2 regions of the Streptomyces sp. NBC_00390 genome follow, and region 2 is predicted to be linked to the other one. Evidence: riboswitches for the same ligand, from Rfam matches in the RefSeq annotation. Region 2 holds a riboswitch; the other holds the start of a gene.
The links. Region 2 has a riboswitch for thiamine pyrophosphate ahead of thiO (glycine oxidase ThiO). Riboswitches for the same ligand answer to the same signal wherever they lie in the genome.
Positions count from the first base shown of each region.

Region 1 (11,265 bases), 3.8 Mb from region 2:
GAGGAGCAGCAGGGCGACCGTGGCGAGGACCGCGCAGAGCAGCGCCCACTGGCCGGCGCCGCGCGGCCGGCGTGCGGTCAGCGCCGGATCGACCAGGCGCAGGGCGCTCTCCCGCCTTCGTACGGTCCAGGCGTGCACGGCGAGGACCGTCCCGACGGCCGCGAGCTGCACCAGGGTGAGCACGGCTGCCGTGGACAGGTCCAGCAGGTGTGCCGTCTGCCGGTAGATCTCGACCTCGAGGGTGGCGAAGGTGGGTCCGCCGAGGATCTGCACCACACCGAAGGAGGTGAAGGTGAAAAGGAAGATCATCAGCGTGGCCGCTGCCACGACGGGGCCCAGCGCCGGCAAGGTGACGCTCCGCCAGGCGGCGAATCGTCCGGCGCCGAGCACGCGCGCGGCCTCCTCCTGGCGCGGGTCGAGCTGGGACCAGAGTCCGCCCACCGTCCGCACGACGACGGCGTAGTTGAAGAAGACGTGCGCGAGCAGGATCGCCCACACGGTGGTGTCGAGACGTACGCCCCACAGGTCGTCGAGGAGTCCGCCGCGTCCCAGCAGCGCGAGGAACGCGGTGCCGACGACGACGGTGGGCAGCACGAAGGGAACGGTGACCACCGCCCGCAGCAGCCGCTTGCCGGGGAAGTCGAAACGGGCGAAGACATACGCGCCGGGCAGCGCGATCAGCAAGGTGAGCGCGGTGGATGCCAGCGCCTGCCATGTGGTGAACCACAGCACCCGCAGCAGTTCGGGCCGCCCGAGTACCTCGCCGATCCGTCCCAGCTGCCATACCCCGTCGACGTTCAGACCGCGCCCGACGATCGCGGTGACGGGGTAGGCGAAGAAGAGCGCGAAGAACGCGACGGGCACGGCGATCAGAGCCAGCCGCGCCGCGTTCCCGCGGAGGGTACTTCTTACTTCAGGACGAGCGAGGACCACGACTGGACCCACTGCTCACGGTTCTTGGTGATCGTCTCGGGAGCGACGGTCTCCGGCTTGTCGACGACCGCGCCGTGCTCGGTGAAGAGCTCGGGCAGCTTCGCGTCCTTGACCACCGGGTTCACGAACATGTTCAGCGGCATGTCCTCCTGGAACTTCTTGGTGATCAGGAAGTCCAGCAGGGCCTTGCCGCCCGCCTCGTTCTTCGCGCCGTCCAGCAGACCCGCGAACTCGATCTGGCGGAAGCAGGTGCCGGTCGCGACGCCGGTCGGGGCCTCGGCAGGCTGCGGGTCGGAGTAGAGCACCTCGACGGGCGGGCTGGAGGCGTAGGAGACGACGAGCGGACGGTCGGCCTTGGCCTTCTTGCCGCCGGCGGAACCGGAGAACTCCTCGTTGTACGCCTGCTCCCAGCCGTCGACGACCTTGACGCCGTTGGCGTCGAGCTTCTTCCAGTAGTCCTGCCAGCCCTCGTCGCCGTACTCGGCGACCGTGCCGAGCAGGAAGCCGAGGCCGGGCGAGGAGGTGGCCGCGTTCTCGACGACCAGGAGGTTCTTGTACGCCGGCTCGGCAAGGTCGTCGAAGGTCTGCGGCGGCGCGAGCTTCTTGTCGGCGAAGTACTTCTTGTCGTAGTTGACGCAGATGTCGCCGGTGTCGACAGGGGTGACGCGGTGCTTGTCCTTGTCCAGCTGCACTTCGTCCGCGACCTGGTCGAGGCCCTTGGCCTCGTACGGAATGAACAGGTCGTTCTGGAGGGCGCGCGAGAGCAGGGTGTTGTCCACGCCGAAGAAGACGTCGCCCTGGGGGGAGCCCTTGGTGAGGATCTCCTTGTTGAGCGCCGCGCCCGCGTCCCCGCTCTTGAGGACCTTGACCTTGTAGCCGGTCTGCTCGGTGAACTCCTTCAGTACCGCCGGGGACGCCGCGAACGAGTCATGGCTCACGAGTGTGACGGTCCTGGATTTGCCCGAGCCGCCGTCCGAGGAGTCCTTGGACTGCTCGCCGCAGGCGGCGAGTGCGGCAATGCCGAGGGCACCGACGAATGCGGTGCTGACGGCACGGCGAAGCTGGCTGTTCATGATGGTGCTGACTCCCTACGCCGGTATGACCCGGATCAGGTCCGAGGGTCTGCGGCCTGGCCGCACTCTCAGCGCTGTCTGCGCTCCCCTGTCGGAATGTTCATTGTTCATTTGTGCGAAAGCACGGGCACAGTATCAGCCATGGCCGGCAGGCCCTGCCTCAGCGCTCGGTCGCCGCGAGCTGTCCGCAGGCTCCGTCGATCTCCTGGCCACGCGTGTCCCGGACGGTGACCGGCACACCGTGGGCGGCGATGGCCTCCACGAACGCCTTCTCGTCCTCGGGGCGCGAGGCCGTCCACTTCGATCCCGGGGTGGGGTTGAGCGGGATCAGGTTCACATGGACGCGCTTGCCCTTGAGGAGGCGGCCGAGCAGATCGCCGCGCCAGGCCTGGTCGTTGATGTCGCGGATCAGCGCGTACTCGATCGAGATCCGGCGGCCGGACTTCTCCGCGTACTCCCAGGCGGCGTCGAGGACCTCGCGGACCTTCCACCGGGTGTTGACCGGGACCAGGGTGTCGCGCAGCTCGTCGTCCGGAGCGTGCAGCGACACGGCGAGCCTGCACTTGAAGCCCTCGTCGGCGAAGCGGTGCATGGCCGGCACCAGCCCGACGGTGGAGACGGTGACACCACGCTGCGACAGGCCGAGACCGTCCGGCTCGGGGTCGGTGAGACGGCGGATGGCGCCCACGACCCGCTTGTAGTTGGCGAGCGGCTCGCCCATGCCCATGAAGACGATGTTCGACAGCCGCGCCGGGCCACCGGGCACCTCGCCGTCGCGCAGGGCGCGCATGCCGTCGACGATCTGGTGCACGATCTCGGCCGTCGACAGGTTGCGGTCGAGGCCCGCCTGCCCGGTCGCGCAGAACGGGCAGTTCATCCCGCAGCCGGCCTGCGAGGAGATGCACATGGTGACCCGGTCGGGGTACCGCATCAGCACGGACTCGACGAGCGTGCCGTCGTGGAGCCGCCACAGGGTCTTGCGGGTGGTGTCGTCGTCGCACGAGATGTGCCGTACGACCGCCATCAGGTCGGGCAGCAGCTCGGTGGCGAGCTTCTCGCGCGCAGCGGCGGGGATGTCGGTCCACTGGGAAGGGTCATGGGCGTACCGCGCGAAGTAGTGCTGCGAGAGCTGCTTGGCGCGGAACGGCTTCTCGCCGATCGAGGCCACGGCCTCCTTGCGCTCGGCGGGCGTGAGGTCCGCAAGGTGCCGCGGGGGCTTCTTGGCTCCGCGGGGGGCGACGAAAGTGAGTTCTCCGGGCTTGGGCATGGTGCTACCAGTGTCGCAGACGGAATCCGGTGACCTGCGGGCCTTGATGCTCGCGGTGGTCGTCGTCCGTCGCCACTGGTTGCTGTGGGGCTCCTCGGACGGTCCACAGACGGCCCAGGGACCTGGCCGGACATGGCGGGACGTCCCTCGCTTGCAGGGCTACGCGGCCACGTCGACATTCAGGGCGGGTATGGCGGCCGGCTCGGTGTCCGCCTTCAGCCGCATCCGCTCGTCGACGACCTTCTCCCGCTCCACTCCCGCCCAGTACGGATGTGTGGTGACGGTGAGGGACAGCGCGACGCACTCCGCGCGCAGCCGCTCCACCGCCTCACGCTGCTCCCCGGTCCAGCCGGGGCTGTCCTGACGGCCACCAGTCACGACACCGGTGTGGGGATGCGCCTCCCCCTCCCAGCCGGGCATCGGATCGACGGACCACGACAGGGTCCGGCACAGCGCCGCCAGCTCCGACGACGCCTGATGGAGCCGGACCTGTGCCACACGAAGATCGTCTGGGAACGCGTTCTCAGCCATACCCGAAACCATACGCCTGTTCGAATTTATGTCGCGAGAGGCACGCCCGAGAACACCTCGACAGCCCACAGACGACCGGCAGGCCGCCTCCGGATACTGGGGGTGTGCAAACCGTCTTCTTGATGACCCTGCCCGGGCTGGTCATCGCGCTGACCCTGCTGGCCTTCGTCGACCAGTTGCTGCTGCGCGCGGGTCGGGCCGGAGCGCTGCCGTGGCGGAACAGTGCACGTCAGGGCCAGATATCAGCGACCGGATTCGAGCAGCTTCACGCGAGTCTCTCGCCGGGCAAGCAGAACGAACCGAAGGAGCGGCAGTCGGCACTGGTCATGCCGGACAACGAGGATGACGGGGCGCCGCCGAACAGGACGACAGTGGATCTCGACGGAGGAACTGCGGTCGTCCGGATGCCTCGCCCCGGCCAGTAGGACGGCCCCGCCGCACGGAGCCACAACGGTGGCGCCCCGGATCACTCGGCGCGGGACATGCTGCGGCCGTAGAAGACGAGACTCGGGTGCGGTCAGAGAGTGACTACCCGGACGAGCAGCACCACCAAGGTGCCCGCCGTGAACACCGACCCCAGCACGGTGAACAGCCGGTCGACCGTCGCTACGTCCCAGCCCTGGATCTCAAACCGTCGGGGATCTTCCGGATCGTATCGGACCGTGACAAAGGCCCCCACACCGAAGACGCCTCCGACGGAACCGCGGCCGAACCTGGACGAGTACTCGCACTCGCGGCCGTCCCGGGTCGTCCAGGCTGCGACCGGGTGGTGGAACGTGGCGCCTTCGCTGCCTCGACTGACATCGTGGCGGACGATCCGAGCCTCTGCGGTGACACCGGTGCGGCGCAGCGCAGCGGCACGGCGGAGCCCGTACACGCCGAAGCTGAGGAAGACCACGCCGATCGCCAGCGGGATGAGCGAGAAGAGCCATTCACGTTCCATGTGCTGTGCGACGCGTGCGCAGGGGTCTCGGTTGCGAGTGGGGCGGCTGTGGCCGCTGCCGGCCGCCACCGTTGCGCGCGCTCGGCGGCATCAGGGCCGACAAGGCTGGAGTCCGTCTTGACGACCCCCGGTCGTCACCAGGGCCGGACCCCGATCTAGAATCGAACTTGTGTCCGAAAAAATGTCTCGTCCGGAGCGCCTGCGCAGCGTCCGCGAATGGCCGGTCCGGCAGCTGCGCCGTCCGGACGGGACCATCGCGGAGCTGGAACGGCAGGAGGTGGCCGCCGTCCGCGCCGCGCGCACGCCACGAGAGCAGGCTCGCCGCGCAATCGCCGGGGACGGCACCGCAGCCCGCCCGTACCACCGACCGGACACCGAACTCGGTGCGCCGTGAACCGCGGACCATCACAGCCTGAAGACCTGAGCACTGCGCCGATCGTCGTTCATCGCGCGGTGGGCCCCGGCGGCCGCCGCGTGACGATCCGCACCCAGATCGCCGGCCTGGCCCGCAGCGACGCCGATCTGGTCGAGTTCCTGCGACGGGCGGGCCTGCCGGACGCCTGGGATCTGCTGGACGATCCACGCTGGGTGAAGTGGCAGGGCGGCAGGTCGCACGAATACGACGCCGCGGGCTGAGACGCCGACGGGCCGGAACGGCCTGCCGGCCGCGGTGCCTCGCGGAACGGCTCGCAGGAGGCCGCTACGGACCGCCCACCGGACCACAGTCAGCCGCAGGCAGCAGATGTGGCGCCCGTCAGCCGGCCGGCAGGGAGATGCCGAGCATCCGCGCGCCCGTCTCGGTACGGGGCCGATGCCGGCTGCCCGCGGCGAACACCACATACGTACCCGGCCCGTAGCGCTCCTCCCCCTCGATCACTTCTCCGCTCAGCACGTAGTACCACTCCTCTCCGGTGTGCACGTCGACCTCCGGCCACTCGGTGCCCGCGGCGAAGTCGATCAGCCAGCCGCGGGCGTGGTCGGTTGCCGGCAGCCTGCGCCGCACGATCCCGGGAACCACCTCGTGCGGCGCGACCTCGTCAACGTGGACGACAGTCATCAGTGCGTTCATGTCGGTGTGCTCGCTCATGCAGCCACTCTGGCTCGCAGCGGGAATCCGAACGAGTGTCTGGAATGACATCTGCAGGTACTTTTCTGCCATGCCCCGTCATAAGGCCCGTCATAAGGTGGTGGCGCTGCTCAATGAGCCGCAGTCGCCTTTCGAACTCGCCTGCGCCACCGAGGTCTTCGGCAACATCCCGCCGGATCTACCGGTCCATTACGACTTCCGGGTGTGCGCCCAGCAGCCAGGACCGCTGCGGACCACCGCCGGGTACTCGATGCTCGTCGACGCCGGTCTGGAGGCCCTGCGGAGCGCAGACACGGTGATGGTCCCCGGCTGGCAGCCGCCCGGGGCACCTGTCCCGCCGGCCGTCCTCGACGCCCTGCGGGCCGCGCACCGGCGCGGATCGCGGATCGTGTCCATCTGCACGGGCGCGTTCGTCCTCGCCCAAGCGGGACTGCTCGACGGCCGCCGGGCCACCACCCACTGGCGCCGGACCGCCCAACTCGCCGCTGCCTTCCCTCAGGTACAGGTCGATGCCGACGTGCTCTACATCGATCACGGTGATGTGGCCACCAGTGCCGGTACCGGCGCCGGCATCGATCTGTGCCTGCATCTCGTACGCTCCGACCACGGCGCGGCATACGCCGCTCAGATCGCCCGGAGCATGGTGCTGCCGCCGCACCGGGAGGGCAGCCAGCTCCAGTACGTCGCACAGGCCGCCCCCGCCGGCACGGACGAGTCGCTGGCTCCGGTCCTGCAATGGGTGCTCTCCCGGCTGGACGCAGAGCTGACCGTCAGCCGGCTCGCCGAACGCGCCGGCCTCTCGGACCGCACCTTCGCCCGCCGATTCAACCGGCAGCTCGGCACCAGTCCCGGGCAGTGGCTGCTCAACCAGCGCCTCGACGCGGCACGAACCCTGCTGGAACAGACCGGCCTTCCGGTGGAGGCGATCGCGACCCGGGTCGGGCTCTCCTCCGCGGTCAACCTCCGGCGCCGCTTCCGAGCCGCGTTCGGGACCACCCCGGGGGCCTACCGCCGAATCTTCGGAGAAGCCCGGCCCATGCACTCGACAAGCGGCGGTGGTCCTGCCGACTCCGAAGACCGGTAGGCCCGTTGGGGGGCTGCGAAGATCGCAACGGGGGTGCCGGCGCGGCTGTCCCGCAAGAGAGATCGACCAGCATGCCGGCTCACTCACTCGCTGCCGGCGTCGGGGATTCCAGAAATGGGCGTAGCGCCCACCGCGGCGCAGCAGCTCGTCATGGCTTCCTTCCTCCACGATCCGGCCGCCGTCCGGAAAGACGACGCGATCGGCACGTTGGGCCGCTTCGCGAGGTGGCCTGGCGGCCGTGACGCCGGGGGCGGGCGTCGCCGGTCGTTGCCGGTCGCGCCCGGCCCCCGTCACGGGATCCGTCACCCGGATGGAGCCGCCTCCCGCTCCATGTTCACAGGGTTCACAGGCGGCATTTCATCGGCGGCCGGGGCTGCCGGCAGCTGCGGGAGTACGGTCCGGGTACAGGTCACGGTGGACGGCCTTCGCCACTCGCTCGATCGTCTCCATGCCGTAGTCCCACCCCACACCTGGTGACTCGCCTTCAGGAACCCTGTTGTTCTCGGTGAGGACCACCAGACCGTAGTCGTAGGCGCGCCCGGTGAACGCACCCATGCTGTTGACCTTCCAGTCCCCGCTGTCCCAGGGGTCCTTGACCCTCTCGGAACGCTGAAGCCATCCGTTCTTGACCTGGACGGCAGCGCCCGAGGGGGCACCGGCAGGCGCTCCCCACCGTTGATCCTCCTGCACGTTGCGCATGAGGCCCAGGATGTAGGCGCGCTCTTCGGCATTCAGGACCGAGTTGTCCTCACCGGTGAGCAGCTCGAGCAATGTGGCCTGATCCCTCGCAGTGACCTGAGTCAGACCCATGAGACCTGCTTCGTCGAGGATGGTGTCCTCCATTCCGGCCTTGTCCAGGAATTCCTGGATGTTTTCGGTCCCCACGCTGTCCCACAGGGTGTACGTCGCATCGTTGTCCGAACTCACGATCATTTCCCTGGCCAGTTCCTGCTCGTCCTCGGACAAGTGGTCGCTTCTGGCCAGGAGCAGAGCGCCCAATATGATCGGCTTGACTATGCTCGCGGAATCGTAGTGCTTGTCCGCGCCGTAGGCGCAGGAGGTATCAGTGGTTCGGTCATACAGCACCATCGAGGCTCGACTGGCGCGATTCGCCAGCGACCTTGCTATGTCTCGGGCCAGTTCATGTGCCAGTTCGGGGTTCGGGGACGCACATTCAATCAGCCCGCCCTTGAGCCGCTGCGATGTGCTTTCCATTTCCCCCGCCTCATGGGCTATGGGTTCCGCGGGGGCAGGTTCGACGGTCCAGGAAGAGGTTGCAACGACAACGTAGGCCGCGACGAAAACCGTCCCTAAAGTCACCCTCGAGGTCGTCTTGCTGAGCTTCAATTCGAACCCTTTCCGTTTTCCGGAGCCACCCGTACGGACACCGCAACAGACCCGGCCCCGATTTCATACGAAGCGGGGTTCGGTAGGTGTCTTTCCGGCGTTTCGGCGCAATCCAGCACTTGCGGTCCGACATTACAAGCCGGGGATGGGCGGGGCCTGCCGGGCCAGCCAATAGGCCTAGGGTGAAAAGTGAGTCCTCCGAATGGACCCTCTTCGCTGGATATCGCGCTGCATCTGAGGTTCAAGACGACAGGGCTGAAAAGTGCACCGATTCCTCGGAGGGGCGGCGCAGCGCTACTCGGCCACCGAGCCGGACGCGGCGGTGGGCGGCCCGTCCTCGGAGTCCGCCGCGTCCGCGGCGCCGAGAACACCGAGCGCCACCAGGACGACCACGACGAGCACGAGCACGAGGGCCACGGAGCCAGGCGTGGGATACGGCCACAGGAACAGAACGAGCGCTCCGGCTGCGACCACGATGCCGGTGGTCAGGGGGCGGTGGGTGTGCAGCCAGCGGCCGACGCCGCCGGTGCGCAGCCCCTTCCGGGCGAGAGCGTGGCCGGCAGCTCCGGTGCTCTGGGCCACGGCGGAGCGCACCGCGCGGGCACCGCGGCCGGGTCCGTACAGATACCCCGCGACCGCGATGATCAGCATGGCGACGAGCACTGTGACCGCGGCCTGCTGGAGGAATCTCACCAGGGTGTCGTAGACGGTGGCCGCGGCGTTCTGCGTCTCGGCGTCCGGGGGTACGGCATCCAGAGCGAACACGCGCATGACGGCGAGCGAGACGAGCAACAGGCACATCATGACGCCGATGGCCGTGCTCGCGGCGATCAGCGCCACCCGGGGCGACGGGGCCATCCACACGCCCAGGCCGGCGAGGACGACCACCGTCAACGGCAGCCAGGCGCCGAGGATGCCCAGCAGACGGGCGGCGTCCTGGGCCTCGCTCAGTTTGTCGCTGCGCGCCAGCACGACCGACTGGTCGACCCCGGGGATGCTCTTCGCAGAGACGATCTTCGAACCGATCAGCTCTTCCTGCATCTCGTCGATCACGACGGCAACGTTCAGGACGATGGTGTCGCCCTTGGCCTCGACGGCTCCCCCGCCCTCACCGGTGAGGACGCTCGAGACGGCGGTGTGGGCACGCCGGTTCACGTCGTCCCATGCCGTGGCGAACTGCTCGCTGGTGACCACCTTCCGCACCACGTAGCTCACCGCCGTGGTCACCCCGCTCTTCAGCGGGCCGTCCAGCTTCCTGGCCGCGTCGACGACGAAGGCGGGCGCGTCACGGTCGGCCAGGATGTCGGCGACCTCGTCGCTGACCTTGCGCACATCGATCTCGGCGACGACCCGGTCGGTGACGCGGTCGATCACCAGATTCTGCACAGCGGCATCCCTGGCGAGAGGCGCGACGGTCTGCTCGTACCGGGCAGTGTCGGAGATCTCGGAGTCCACCCAGGTGGCGACCACGCTGAGCGGCGCGAGCAGGACGGCCAGCACCAGGAGCACGGACGTCCCGAAGAGCCGCAGGCGGCGGTGCCGCATGCCCGCAGCACGGCGCAGGCGGTCGTATTCCGCCCGTTCGGCATCGTTCAAGGGTCCGCTCGGCATCTCGTGCCGGTGGCCCTCGGGGCCGGAGTCGGCGGACGGGTCCATGCGTGCTCCCCTCTGCGCGCTTGCCGCACGCCGGCGGGGTGTTCGCCCTGCAGATGCTTCGGGGAGCCGCACGACCGGCCGGCCCCTCTCGATCCATCGTCAGCCCTCGGCGGCCGATGCGCACCTCTCGCCCCGATCCGTTCCGGCACCGCCGTCACACGATTCCGCGACCGCGCACGCCAGGCCGGTCGGCGTGACGTGGGGTCGCGTCGCGCATCCCGACGTCAGCGGTCACGCTGAAAACGGGGACTCCGGTCGTCGGGAAGGGTTCGTCTATGAAAGCCGTGGCCGATACCGCAGGGGGCCGGTGGCTGGCCGGTGCGCTCGACAACCCCGTCGTGGGGATGTCTCCCTGGATCATCTTCTCGGTCCTTGCCGGTCCCGGGCGCTTCGGCTTCGCGGTGGGGCTTGCGCTCGCGGTCTCGATCGTGCTGGTCGTCCTGGGGCGGATCCTGCGTCCCGGCGAGTCGCTGAAGATCCTCGAAGTGGCGGACGTGTTCTTCTTCGCGGTTCTGGCGGTCGTCGGGGCGTTCGCCGACGAGGGCACCCACCACTGGCTGGAGCTGTACGCGGACGAGGTCGCGAACATCGCTCTGGTGGTCATCGCGCTCGGCTCCATGGCCGTACGGATGCCCTTCACGGTGCAGTACGCCCGGGAGCGTGTCGATCCCGCCTACTGGGACTCCCCCCTCTTCAAACGGGTCAACTACGTGATCACCGGGGTCTGGGCGGGTGCCTTCCTGGTGGCCGCCGTCGTGGGCGGCTACGGCGATCTCGTCCTGCACAACCCGAACAACATCTGGACCGAATGGATCATCCAGATCCTGGCGATCATCGCGGCTCTCAGCTTCACCGAGTGGTACCCCGACTACGCGCGGGCGAAGGCGCGCGGCAGCGAGCAGATCCCGTCGGTCAACGGGCTGCTGCTTCCCCTGGCCGGGATGCTCGTCCCCGTGGGCATCGCCGTCCTGATCTTCGAGGACGCGGCCACCTGGTTCGGGATCGGGCTGATCGTCGTGGGCATCCTCGCGACCAAGGCGCTGTCAGGCAACGCCGACAAGGAATCCGGCAAGCGCCCGGTCCAGTGACCCGGCCGAGGAACGAGGGAAACGGCGAGGGGCCCACCGACCGGTGAGCCCCTCGCCGTACGACCGCACGATGTCAGCCGGAGCCGACGAACACCACGAGCAGCAGCCACACCACCGGCGCGGTCGGCAGCAGCGAGTCCAGCCGGTCCATGATGCCGCCGTGGCCCGGCAGCAGCGTGCCCATGTCCTTGATGCCGAGGTCCCGCTTGATCATCGACTCGCCCAGGTCACCCAGCGTGGCACTGACCGCGACGGC
Region 1 is NZ_CP107945.1:2,479,423-2,490,687, forward strand. Features, by position in the region: gene OHS70_RS10135 (ABC transporter permease) at 1-870, opposite strand, end outside; gene OHS70_RS10140 (thiamine ABC transporter substrate-binding protein) at 909-2,006, opposite strand; TPP riboswitch at 2,002-2,106, opposite strand; gene rlmN (23S rRNA (adenine(2503)-C(2))-methyltransferase RlmN) at 2,167-3,273, opposite strand; gene OHS70_RS10150 (hypothetical protein) at 3,433-3,804, opposite strand; gene OHS70_RS10155 (DUF6191 domain-containing protein) at 3,909-4,229, shown strand; gene OHS70_RS10160 (DUF3592 domain-containing protein) at 4,322-4,747, opposite strand; gene OHS70_RS10165 (hypothetical protein) at 4,917-5,141, shown strand; gene OHS70_RS10170 (hypothetical protein) at 5,168-5,383, shown strand; gene OHS70_RS10175 (cupin domain-containing protein) at 5,502-5,834, opposite strand; gene OHS70_RS10180 (helix-turn-helix domain-containing protein) at 5,905-6,918, shown strand; gene OHS70_RS10185 (serine hydrolase) at 7,276-8,265, opposite strand; gene OHS70_RS10190 (hypothetical protein) at 8,560-9,921, opposite strand; gene OHS70_RS10195 (hypothetical protein) at 10,197-11,009, shown strand; gene OHS70_RS10200 (phosphatidate cytidylyltransferase) at 11,083-11,265, opposite strand, start outside.
Region 1: another riboswitch for thiamine pyrophosphate. It lies ahead of OHS70_RS10140 (thiamine ABC transporter substrate-binding protein); the one in region 2 lies ahead of thiO (glycine oxidase ThiO).

Region 2 (11,265 bases):
CTCGCTGAAGTCGCGGCGGACCTGCTTCACCTCGAGTCCGGCCTTCTTCAGCGCCTGCCTGGCGTCCTGCTCGGTCTTGCCGATCAGTGCCGGGACGCGGGTGAACTGTCCTGAGTTGATGTACCAGACACCCGTGCCGATCCCGAGGGCCAGCAGTACCGCGACCACCGCCGCGATCACACCCCGCCGGGGGACGGCAGGGCGGGCCGGCCGTGGCGGTGCGGACGGCGGCGCCGACGGCATGGCCAGCCGGGCGGTGTGACTGGCCCCCGGCTCCTCGTGCGGCACCACCCGCGGGATCACATCCGTACGGTCCTCGGAGGGCGCCGCCGCCAGGACGCCGCCCTCGCCGGCGAGCGCCTGCGGCGACACCGCGTCCAGCTGCTCCTCGCTGAGTGCCGCCCGCGCCCCCCGTACCTGGGCCAGCAGCGCCACCGCGTCGTACGGGCGCACATCGGGGTTGCGGGCCGTGGCGCTCGACACCAGCTCGTCGAGCTCGACGGCGAGGCCGGGAAAGCGTGCGGAGGGCGCCGGGACGTCCTCGTTCAGGTGCTGGAAGAGCACCTGGGCCGGTGTGTCACCGGTGTGCGGCTTCGTGCCGGTCAGCATCTCGTAGAGGACGACGCCGCAGGCGTACACGTCCGCGCGGGTGTCGGCGGTGCCGTGCTCGATCTGCTCGGGAGCGAGATAGGAGACCGTGCCGAGCACCGTGCCGGAGGTGTTGGTCACCGAGCCGACCGCCCGTACGAGGCCGAAGTCCGCGACCTTCACCCGGCCGTCGTCCCCTATCAGCACGTTCTCCGGCTTCATGTCCCGGTGCACGAACCCGGCCCGGTGCGCGGCGCCGAGCGCCGCGAGCACGGGCTCCAGGATGTCGAGCGCGGCGCGCGGCTGGAGCGCCCCGCGCTCGCGCACCACGTCGCGCAGCGTGCACCCGGCCACGTACTCCATCGCCAGATAGACGTACGCGCCCTCGGCTCCCTGGTCGAAGACCGCCACCACATTGGGGTGGGCCAGCCGCGCCACGGACTTGGCCTCTCGGATGAAGCGCTCCACGAAGGAGGCGTCGGTGGCGAGGTCGGGGTGCATCACCTTGAGGGCGAGCACCCGGTCGAGACGGGTGTCGACGGCCCGGTAGACCGTGGCCATGCCGCCGACGGCGATGCGCTCATCGACTCGGTAGCGGCCGTCGAGCACCTGCCCGACGAGGGGGTCCTGAAGGGTCGTATCCACGCCGTCGAGTCTACGATCCGTGACGGACAGGGGTTTACGGGTCTGGCAGGACCGCAGCGGTACTGAAGCCGAGCTGTGACAGCGTGCAGCGGTCCCGGGCCCCGCTCCCGGGTCCGCCCGGGAGCGGAGCCGTCCCGCCTCAGAACGCCGGCCGCTCCGGATCCAGTGCCGCACGCCCCTCGTGGGGCGAGGACGCCTCGGCGAAGTGGCGCCGCGGGATCCGGCCGGCCCGGTACGCCAGGCGCCCGGCCTCCACGGCGTGCCGCATCGCCTCCGCCATCAGCACCGGTTCCTGCGCCCGCGTGACCGCCGACGCCAGCATCACCGCCGCGCATCCCAGCTCCATCGCCAGCGCCGCGTCCGAAGCGGTGCCCGCCCCCGCGTCCAGCACCACCGGTACCCGCGCCTGCTCGACGATCAGCTCGAAGTTGTGCGGATTGCGGATGCCGAGGCCGGACCCGATCGGTGAGCCCAGCGGCATGACCGCCGCACAGCCCACGTCCTCCAGCTTCCGCGCGAGCACCGGATCGTCGTTCGTGTACGGCAGCACCGTGAACCCGTCGTCGACCAGGACCTCCGCCGCGTCCAGCAGCTCGACCGGGTCGGGGAGCAGCGTGCGCTCGTCCGCGACGACCTCGAGCTTGATCCAGTCGGTGCCGAGGGCCTCGCGGGCGAGGCGGGCCGTGAGCACCGCCTCGCCGGCCGTGAAACAGCCCGCCGTGTTCGGCAGCACCTGGATGCCCAGCCGGGTCAGGACGGACAGCACCGAGCCCTGGACGGTCGGGTCGAGACGGCGCATGGCAACGGTGGTCAGTTCGGTGCCGCTCGCGACCAGGGAACGTTCGAGCACATCGAGGCTGGGCGCTCCGCCCGTGCCCATGATCAGGCGGGAGGTGAAGGTGGTTCCGCCGATGGTGAGACGGTCGTCGGCCATGGCGTCAGCCCCCCTGCACGGCGGTGAGGACCTCGACGCGGTCTCCGTCGCCGAGCCGGGTGCCCGCCCACCGGCTGCGCGGCACGACGGTCTCGTTGACGGCGGCGGCGACCCCGGACGGGGCGGCCGTGAGCGCGGCGACGAGCGCGTCCAAAGTGGTGCCGGCGGCGCACTCGCGGGCCTCGCCGTTGACGGACACCTTCAGTACGGAGACGTTCATGCGGGCTGCTCCTGGGGGACGGGGGAGAAGCGGCGGGGCGTGAAGGGGCGGGCCTCGTGCGGCAGTTCGCCGTCCGTCAGCGCGGCGGACAGCGCATCGCCGGTGACCGGCGTGAGCAGCACCCCGTTGCGGTGGTGGCCGGTGGCCAGCAGCAGACCGGGCAGAGCGGTCGGGCCGAGCAGCGGGGCGTTGTCGGGGGACCCCGGCCGCAGCCCGGCGAGCGTCTCGGTGAGGGGCAGCTCGGTGATCCCGGGCACGAGCTCGTGGGCGTCGCGCAGGAGCTCGTACACCCCGCCCGCGGTGACGGTCGTGTCCCAGCCGAGCTCCTCGCTGGTCGCGCCGACGACCAGCTCGCCGTCCTCGCGCGGCACGAGATAGACGTGGCTGCCGCGCACCACCGCCCGCACGGTGCGCGACAGGAACGGCGCGTACGCGCGCGGTACGGTCAGCCGCAGCACCTGGCCCTTCACCGGCCGCACCGGGGGCAGCACATCGTCCGGTACGCCCGCCAGCCGGCCGCTCAGGCTGCCGCCCGCCAGCACCACCTGGTCCGCGCCGAGCTCCGACCCGTCGGCGAGCGTCGCGCCCACCGCCCGGTCGCCGACCACCACGAGGCGTTCGGCCCACGTACGGCGCAGTTCGACGCCGGCCCGCTCACAGGCCTTGAGCAGAGCCGCCGCCAGCCGCCGCGGATCGACCTGGTGGTCACCGTCCACCCGAAGGCCGCCGCGCACACCGGGTGCGAGCATCGGCTCGAGGCGGCGGCACTCGCGGCCCGTCAGCCACTGCGAATCGAGGCCCGACCGGCGCTGCAGGGCGTGCAGTTCGCGCAGATGCGCGCGGTCGTCGGAGTCGAGGGCGACGGCGAGTGTGCCGCAGGCGCGGTAGCCGACCCGCTCGCCGGCGGCGTCCTCGATTTCGGCGACGAACGCGGGGTAGCGGCGCGCGGATTCGAGGTTGAGGGCGAGCAGGGTCTGCTCGCCGTAGTGGAGTTCGGTGACGGCGGCGAGCATGCCGGCCGCGACCTGTGCGGCGCCGCGGCCGGGCTGCGGATCGGCGACGGTCACACGCAGTCCGCGCTGCGCCGCCCGCCAGGCCGTGACCAGACCGATGATTCCGCCCCCGATGACAAGGACGTCTGGTGAACGAGACATGGGCGTCCAGCCCCTCCCTTCGCCGGCATGACCCGGATCAGGTTCGTACGGTCGGAGGCCGGCCAGCCTCCCTCTCAGCCCGGTCCGTCCGGGCTCCCGCGAGTGCTTTACGGTGGCCACCTTAGCCCCACGTCCCGAAGCGAAGTAAGGGAGCCGAAGCCCTGCCGAGGCCGTCCGCGGACTCCTGCCGGCAGCCTTGGCGGACCGGTCCTCGGACCGTGCCCGAACCCGGACCAGGGGTCACGTACCACGAGGAAGAGGGCCGGATCCGGGCCCTTCCGGAAGGGCGGCTGGACGAGCGCCGTCCAGCAGGTCCTGAAGCAAGAACCCTCCTGACGAACCGTCAGGTACGTAAGGTTGTCGGGTGAGCGAGCAGCAGACAGCACAGGGCGTACGGCGAGTGGTGGTCGTCGGCGCGGGCATGGCCGGCGTGCAGACCGCGGTGGCCCTGCGCGAGGCGGGCTTCACCGGCCCCGTCACCCTCATCGGTGCCGAACCCCACCAGCCGTACGACAGGCCCCCGCTCTCCAAGGCGGTCCTGCTCGGCAAGGCCGAGGGCTCGGCCTTCGACGTCGACTTCGAGGCGCTCGAGGTCGAGCTGAGGCTGGGTGTGGAGGTGACCGGCGTGCGCCCCGCGGCGCATGAACTGGACACGGCCGCCGGGCCCGTTCCGTACGACGTCCTGGTGCTGGCGACGGGCGCGGAGCCCATCACCCTCCCCGGCACCGAGGGGGTGCCCGGGGTGCATCTGCTGCGCACCCTCGACGACGCGGCGCGGCTGCGCCCGGTCCTGGCGGAGCAGCACCGGATCGTGGTCGTGGGCGCGGGCTGGATCGGTGCCGAGTTCGCGACGGCCGCCCGCGAGGCAGGCTGCGCGGTCACCGTTCTCGAGGCCGCCGACCGGCCGCTGGCCGGTGCGCTTCCCGCGCAGGTGGCCGCCCCGATGGCCGAGTGGTACGCCGATTACGGCGTCGAACTGGTCACCGGCGCTCGCGTGGCCGCGATCGAGGAGGGCTCCGTCGCCCTGGCCGACGGGCGCCACATCCCGGCCGGCGCGGTCGTCGTCGGCGTCGGTGCCCGGCCCGCCACCGGCATCCTCGCCGGTTCGGGAATCACTCTCGGCGCGGACGGCGCAGTCGAGGCCGACCGGTATCTGCGCACATCCGTGCCCGACGTGTACGCCGTCGGGGACTGCGCCTCCTTCCCCTCCGGGCGCTACGGCGAACGGCTGCTGGTGCACCACTGGGACAACGCGCTCCAGGGTCCGCGTACCGTCGCCGCCAATGTCATGGCCGACGCCCGCGGCGCGGAGCCGGAGGTCTACGACCCGGTGCCGTACTTCTGGTCCGAGCAGTTCGGGCGCTTCGTGCAGTACGCCGGTCATCACGCCGCGGCCGACGCCTTGCTGTGGCGTGGCGACCGGACCCAGGACACCTGGTCGGTGCTGTGGCTGCGCGACGGTGCGCTGGTCGCCCTGCTGGCCGTCGGCAGGGCCCGCGACCTGGCGCAGGGCCGCAAGCTCATCCAGTCCGGCGCGCGCCTCGACGCGGGGCGGGCGGCGGACCCGTCCGTCCCTCTGAAGGCGGCTGTCGGATAGCTTCCGGCTACCGACTGTCAGTCCCGGATGGCAGGCTTGTCCTGTGACCGAGATTGACGCAAAGATCGATGCCCTCGTCCCCGCCTGGCTTCACCTGCCGGACATCGCGGAAATGCTCGATGTCGAGGTGACGCGCGTGCGGCAGCTGGTCAAGGAGGGCCAGCTGATCGCCGTGCGCCGCGGTGAGAACCGGACGCTTCAGGTGCCGGCCGCCTTCATCGACGGCACGAAGGTCGTCAAGGGCCTCTCCGGGACCTTGACGCTCCTGCGGGACGACGGCTTCTCCGACGAAGAAATGCTGGAGTGGCTCTTCACTCCGGACCCGACCCTGCCGGGCACCCCCGCGCAGGCGCTCGGCGAGAATCGCGGCACGGAGGTGAAGCGCCGGGCCCAGGCGCTCGCCGTCTGATCCGATCCGCCGACCGTGGTGTACGGGCCGGCCGGTCCGGCCCGTACACCACTCACCCATGGGGGGAACCGCTCATGTCCACCGCACGCGCTCTGCTGTCCGACGCCCGGCTGTATCTGTGCACGGACGCGCGCAAGCGCCAGGGGGATCTGCCCGCGTTCCTGGACGCGGTGCTGGCGGCCGGGGTGGACATCGTGCAGCTGCGCGACAAGGGCATGGAGGCGGGTGAGGAGCTGGAGCACCTCCAGGTCTTCGCCGACGCCTGCCGCCGGCACAGCAAGCTGCTGGCGGTCAACGACCGGGCCGACGTCGCGCATGCCATCGGGTCGGACGTGCTCCACCTCGGGCAGGGCGATCTGCCCGTCCCGGCCGCACGGGCCGTCCTCGGCGACGAGGTGATCATCGGCCGCTCCACCCACGCCGAGTCCGAGGTGGCCGCCGCTGCGGCCGAGCCCGGCGTGGACTACTTCTGCACCGGCCCGTGCTGGCCCACCCCCACCAAGCCCGGCCGGCACGCCCCCGGCCTCGACCTGGTGCGGTACGCGGCCGGGATCGGGAGTGACCGTCCCTGGTTCGCCATCGGCGGGATCGACGCCGGCAACCTCGACCAGGTGCTGGATGCCGGTGCACGCAGGATCGTCGTCGTACGGGCGATCACCGAGGCCGGTGATCCGGGCTCCGCGACGGCGGACCTTGCCAAGCGGATCAGGGAGCGGAGCGCGTGAAGGGGCGCGTAACGCAGGACGCGTGACGTCAAGGGACGCGTAATGGGAGTCGCCGCACGCCCCCTGGTGTCCGCAAAGTGTCCGATGGGTGGACAGGAGCCCGACAAAAGCGGCATATTTCCCTGATCCTGTTGGGGGACCGGCGGACCGTGGCTAACCTGCCGGTATGGCCCTCGGCACAGCTTCGACCAGGACGGATCACGCACTGACGGTGCGTGAACTGCTCGCGACCGGCAAGACCTCCTACTCGTTCGAATTCTGGGCGCCCAAAACGGAAAAGGGCGAGCGGAACCTGTGGAACGCGCTGCGCAGGGTCGAGGCGGTGGCCCCGAACTTCGTCTCCGTGACCTACGGTGCCGGCGGCTCCACCAGGGCGGGCACGGTCAAGGCGACCGAGCGGATCGCCGCGGACACCACACTGACCCCGGTCGCCCATCTCACGGCGGTGAATCACTCCATCGCCGAACTGCGGAACATGATCGGTCAGTATGCGGACGCGGGGATCCGCAACATCCTCGCCGTCCGGGGAGACCCGCCGGGTGATCCGATGGGCGAGTGGGTCAAGCACCCCGCCGGTGTCGAGTACGCCGCGGACCTGGTCCGGCTGATCAAGGAGTCCGGGGACTTCTGCGTCGGCGTCGCCGCCTTCCCTGAGATGCATCCGCGCTCCACCGACTGGGAAGAGGACATCCGGCACTTCGTGGACAAGTGCCGTGCCGGTGCCGACTATGCGATCACCCAGATGTTCTTCCAGGCCGAGGACTATCTGAGCCTGCGCGACCGGGTCGCCGCCGCGGGCTGCGAGACCCCGATCATCCCCGAGATCATGCCGCTCACCAGCGTCAGGCAGCTGGAGCGGTTCGCCGAGCTCAGCAATGCCTCGTTCCCGCCCGGACTGAAAGAGAGGATCCTCTCCGTCAAGGACGATCCGGCCGCTGTACGCTCCATTGGCATCGAGTTCGCGACGGAGTTCTGCGCAAGGCTGCTCAGCGAGGGTGTCCCCGGACTGCACTTCATCACCCTCAACAACTCCACGGCGACGCTCGAAATCTACGAGAATCTCGGACTGCACGAGCAGTCGTGACCGGTCGTACCCGCCCCGCACCGGGGCGGCGGCCGCTGGAGAGGGGCGGGCATGGGCTGGACGGTCCTCTACATCGCGTTCGGCATCGTCGCGCTGTGGCTGCTCGGTGAGGTACTGCTGCAGTACAAGGCGAGGCTGCGCTACCGCCTGCTCGCCTTCGCCGGGTTCCTCGGCGTGGTCCTCGGTGTCCTGATGCCGTCGGTGCTGGTGATCGCGCTGGGCGCGATCGCCTTCGCGATAGGCCAGACCTACGTGACGCTCTCCTTCCGCCGCGGTTTCTCGACCGGCTGGGCGCTGGGCGGCGGTCCGGGCGTCAGCAGGCGCCGCAAGATGGCCGCGCCGCGGGACGCAGCGGCCATGCGCGAACCGACGCTGGAGGTGTCCGACCTCACGTACGAGCCGGACGACGAGGCGATGGAGCGGACGGACCCGGGGGAGCAGGGCGAGCCCGAGGTCTATCAGACGCGGCCGATGCCCGAGGACACGGGCGAGTACGGCATCTACACGGCCGATGCGTACACGGCCGAGCGTGAGCGCAGCGAGAGCGGGAACTACGCCCAGTACGGCGAGGGGTACGCGGCGTACGACGCCTACGGGGACTACGGGCAGCAGCAGCCGGCCCCCGAGGGCCAGTACGACTACGCGCAGCAGCAGTACGCCGCGTACGCGGATCCGTACGCGGCCGGAGGCCAGCAGCAGTACAACGCCTACGGAACGTACGACGGTTACGGCGGCCAGCAGCAGTACACGCAGCCGGCCGACCCGTACGCGCAGCAGCAGTACTACGAGACCCCGCCCGGGGGTGTCTGGGTGCCGCAGCAGCGCGAGGGCGAGCAGTACGTCCCGCCGATGCCGCAGGACCAGCCGGCCCAGTACGACTACGACGCCTACAACGAGCAGCAGTACCGCTTCTGAAGCCGGCGGGCCCCCGCCCGGGCGCGTCACGGGCCGGGCGTGAGCCGGACGCCGCCACGCCCCGCTGTCACTGGGAGCCGCGGAAAGCCGCTCCCTCCACGATCAGGCCCGCGACCAGGGCGCCCGACATACCCGCGTGGGGCAGACCGCCGCCCGGGTGCGACCAGCCGCCCGCGAAGTACAGGCCGGGCGTCGCGGAGCTGTTGGACGCGGGCAGGAAGGCGCCGCGCGCGCCCGCCAGGGCCGGGGCCGGGACCTCACGGACCCCGGTGTCACGGCCGGTGTCGGCCGGGGTGCGCACCTCGCGCCACAGGATCCGGTCGCGCAGGTCGGGCACCGCCGCTTGGGCCGCTTCCACCATCCGGTCCGCGAACGCGTCGGCAGCCGCCGCCCAGGAGTCCTCGCCCCCCAGCTCACCGGGCACGGTGGCGGTCAGCGTGACCGTCTCGTGGGCGTCGTCGGGGCGCAGCAGCGGATCGTCGGGGCGCAGCACGGTCACCGTGGGCCGTCGGGCCGGCCGGCCGGCGGCGAGCGCGTCCCACTCGGCCGCCGAGTCCGGTGCATGCACCACGGTGCGGTGCACCGCCTCTGCCGGCCGGGCGCCCCGCAGGGCCAGCAGTACGGTGACCCGGCCCGTCCGCACGGCCGACTGCCACGCGGGCCACTCGTCCTGGCGCACCCACGGCACCACGTGGTCGCGGAAGAGCGCGGGCACCGGTGCTCCGGCGACCACCAGGTCCGCCTCCACCGGGCCGTCGTGCTCCAGCCCCAGGCCGACCGCGCGGCCGTCCTTCTCCAGCACCTCCGTGACGGCGGCACCGAAGACGAACTCCACCTTCCGGGCCACACACCGCTCGTACACCGCGTCCGCGAGCGCCCGGATGCCGCCCTTCACGTACCAGCTGCCGAAGGTCTGCTCCATGTACGGCAGCACGGCGGCGGAGGCGGGTGCCGAGCGAGGATCGAGACCGTACGCGAGGGCATGGCTGTCCAGGAGAGCCGCCAGACGGGGATCGCGCAGCTCCCGGCTGCCGACCTCGCCGAGCGTGCGGGCGGTGCGCCGCATCAGGCCCTGGCGCAGCGCGGGGTAGGGATCCTGGGCGACGCGTGCCCGGTCGGCGGGCAGCGGCTCCTCCAGCAGCGGGCGGCGCGAACGCTCCCAGGCGTCCCGGGCGCGGCCCAGGAACTCGCCCCATCGCTCGCCCATGCCCGCACCCAGCGCGGTGTCCAGGGCGGAGACGATCCCGGCCCGCGAGACGTTCGGCAGAGTTGCGTCCGTGCCGTCGGCGAACAGGTGCCGGCTCGCGGGGTCGACCTGGACGAGCTCGACGCACTGCTCGAGCGGCTCCTTGCCGGTCTTGACGAACAAGTCCCGCCATACGGCGGGCAGATGGAGCAGACCCGGCCCGGTGTCGAAGCGGAACCCGTCCCGTTCGAAGCGGCCCACCGCGCCGCCGTGGGTCGCCGACCGCTCGTACACCGTCACCCGGTGGCCTGCCACGGCCAGCCGGGCAGCAGCCGCCATCGCGCCCATCCCGGCGCCGATCACCGCAATCCGTGCCATGTCCGCGACCCTAGTACTCCGCCTGTGGCGCACCGGGCCGGGGGCGTCGGTGACCGCTGTCCGGTGTCGCTGTCCGTGACGGCTGCGACGGGGCGACCGCCACCGGCGCTCATTGCGGAGGCCGGTGGACAACTCCCGTGCGCACGAGCCGCTTCTCCTCGCGGCGCTGGGCCCTGCGCCGCAGAAAGCGCCGGATCCGGCCGGCCAGGAAGACCACTGTCACGATGCCCAGGGCGAGCAGCGTGGCCGCGATGACCGCCGCGGCGACAGGATGGAACATCGCGAAGGTGATGATCCCGGCGACGCCCAGGTCCTCCGCCGTGCTCACGGCGATATTGCTGAACGGCTCGGGCGAGGTGTTGACAGCCATCCGGGTGCCGGCCTTGACGAGATGGCTCATCAGCGCCGTCGAACCGCCGACCGCACCCGCCGCGAGCTCCGGCAGCGACCCGCTCTCGCCCGCCAGCAGCGCGGCCACCACCGCACCGGCCACCGGCCGGATCACCGTGTGGACGGCATCCCATATCGAGTCCACGTACGGGATCTTGTCCGCCACCGCCTCGCACAGGAACAGCACACCCGCGGCGACCAGGACATCGGTGCGCTGCAGTGACTCGGGCACCTCGTCGGTCAGTCCGGTCGCGCCGAAGACGCCGAGCAGCAGGACCACGGCGTAGGCGTTGATCCCGCTGGCCCAGCCGCTGGTGAAGACGAGAGGGAGTACGGACACGGACGCGATCGTAACCACCCGCCGCCGCGGGCGGGTGGGCATGAGTACGGACGGCTGAGTATCCGTACCTAGCTGGGGAGATGAGTACCGGGGCGGATGGGTTCGGGCCTGCGCAGACGGAAGAGTGGGGACCACGGAAGGGGCGCGGCGCCGGCACCGACGACACGGGGCGGCGGAACGGCGCGGCTCCCCTGCCGGAACGGGGTGCACGACGAAGAGCCCATGACCGCGGGGGAACAGCGGGGACCGGGCTCTTCGGACCACGGGGGACGAGGGGGAACAGGGAGGGAACGGGGACAGGGGAACGGGGACACGGGGGAATGCGCCGGTCCGGCGAGGCTCGGGGGGATCGAGCCGTCACCGGACCGGCGCATTCATGTCTCCGGGCCGCGGGCGCAGCCGCACCGGCGGGGCCCGCGGCGGCTCAGTCCCGGCGGCCGCTCACCCGCCCGTGCAGCAGCAGGGACAGCGCCCCGTGCACATCGTCCAGCGAGCGCTCCCGCTGGAACGCCTGCCAGTCCAGCGCCGCCACCAGCACCATCCCGACCAGTGCCGCGGCAGTGAGCGGAATGTCGATCTCCGGGCTCAGCTCGCCGCGTTCGACCCCCTCCCGCAGCACCGTCTCGACGACGGCCACCGCCTCCTGCCGCACGACCAGCAGCGTCGACTGCCAGGCCCGGTTCGTCCGCCACAGCTCGGC
Region 2 is NZ_CP107945.1:6,238,437-6,249,701, forward strand. Features, by position in the region: gene pknB (Stk1 family PASTA domain-containing Ser/Thr kinase) at 1-1,233, opposite strand, end outside; gene OHS70_RS27550 (thiazole synthase) at 1,373-2,167, opposite strand; gene thiS (sulfur carrier protein ThiS) at 2,172-2,387, opposite strand; gene thiO (glycine oxidase ThiO) at 2,384-3,541, opposite strand; TPP riboswitch at 3,539-3,651, opposite strand; gene OHS70_RS27565 (NAD(P)/FAD-dependent oxidoreductase) at 3,963-5,138, shown strand; gene OHS70_RS27570 (Rv2175c family DNA-binding protein) at 5,182-5,547, shown strand; gene thiE (thiamine phosphate synthase) at 5,622-6,272, shown strand; gene metF (methylenetetrahydrofolate reductase [NAD(P)H]) at 6,439-7,356, shown strand; gene OHS70_RS27585 (hypothetical protein) at 7,408-8,271, shown strand; gene OHS70_RS27590 (phytoene desaturase family protein) at 8,339-9,835, opposite strand; gene OHS70_RS27595 (DUF4126 domain-containing protein) at 9,945-10,565, opposite strand; gene OHS70_RS27600 (TetR/AcrR family transcriptional regulator) at 10,990-11,265, opposite strand, start outside.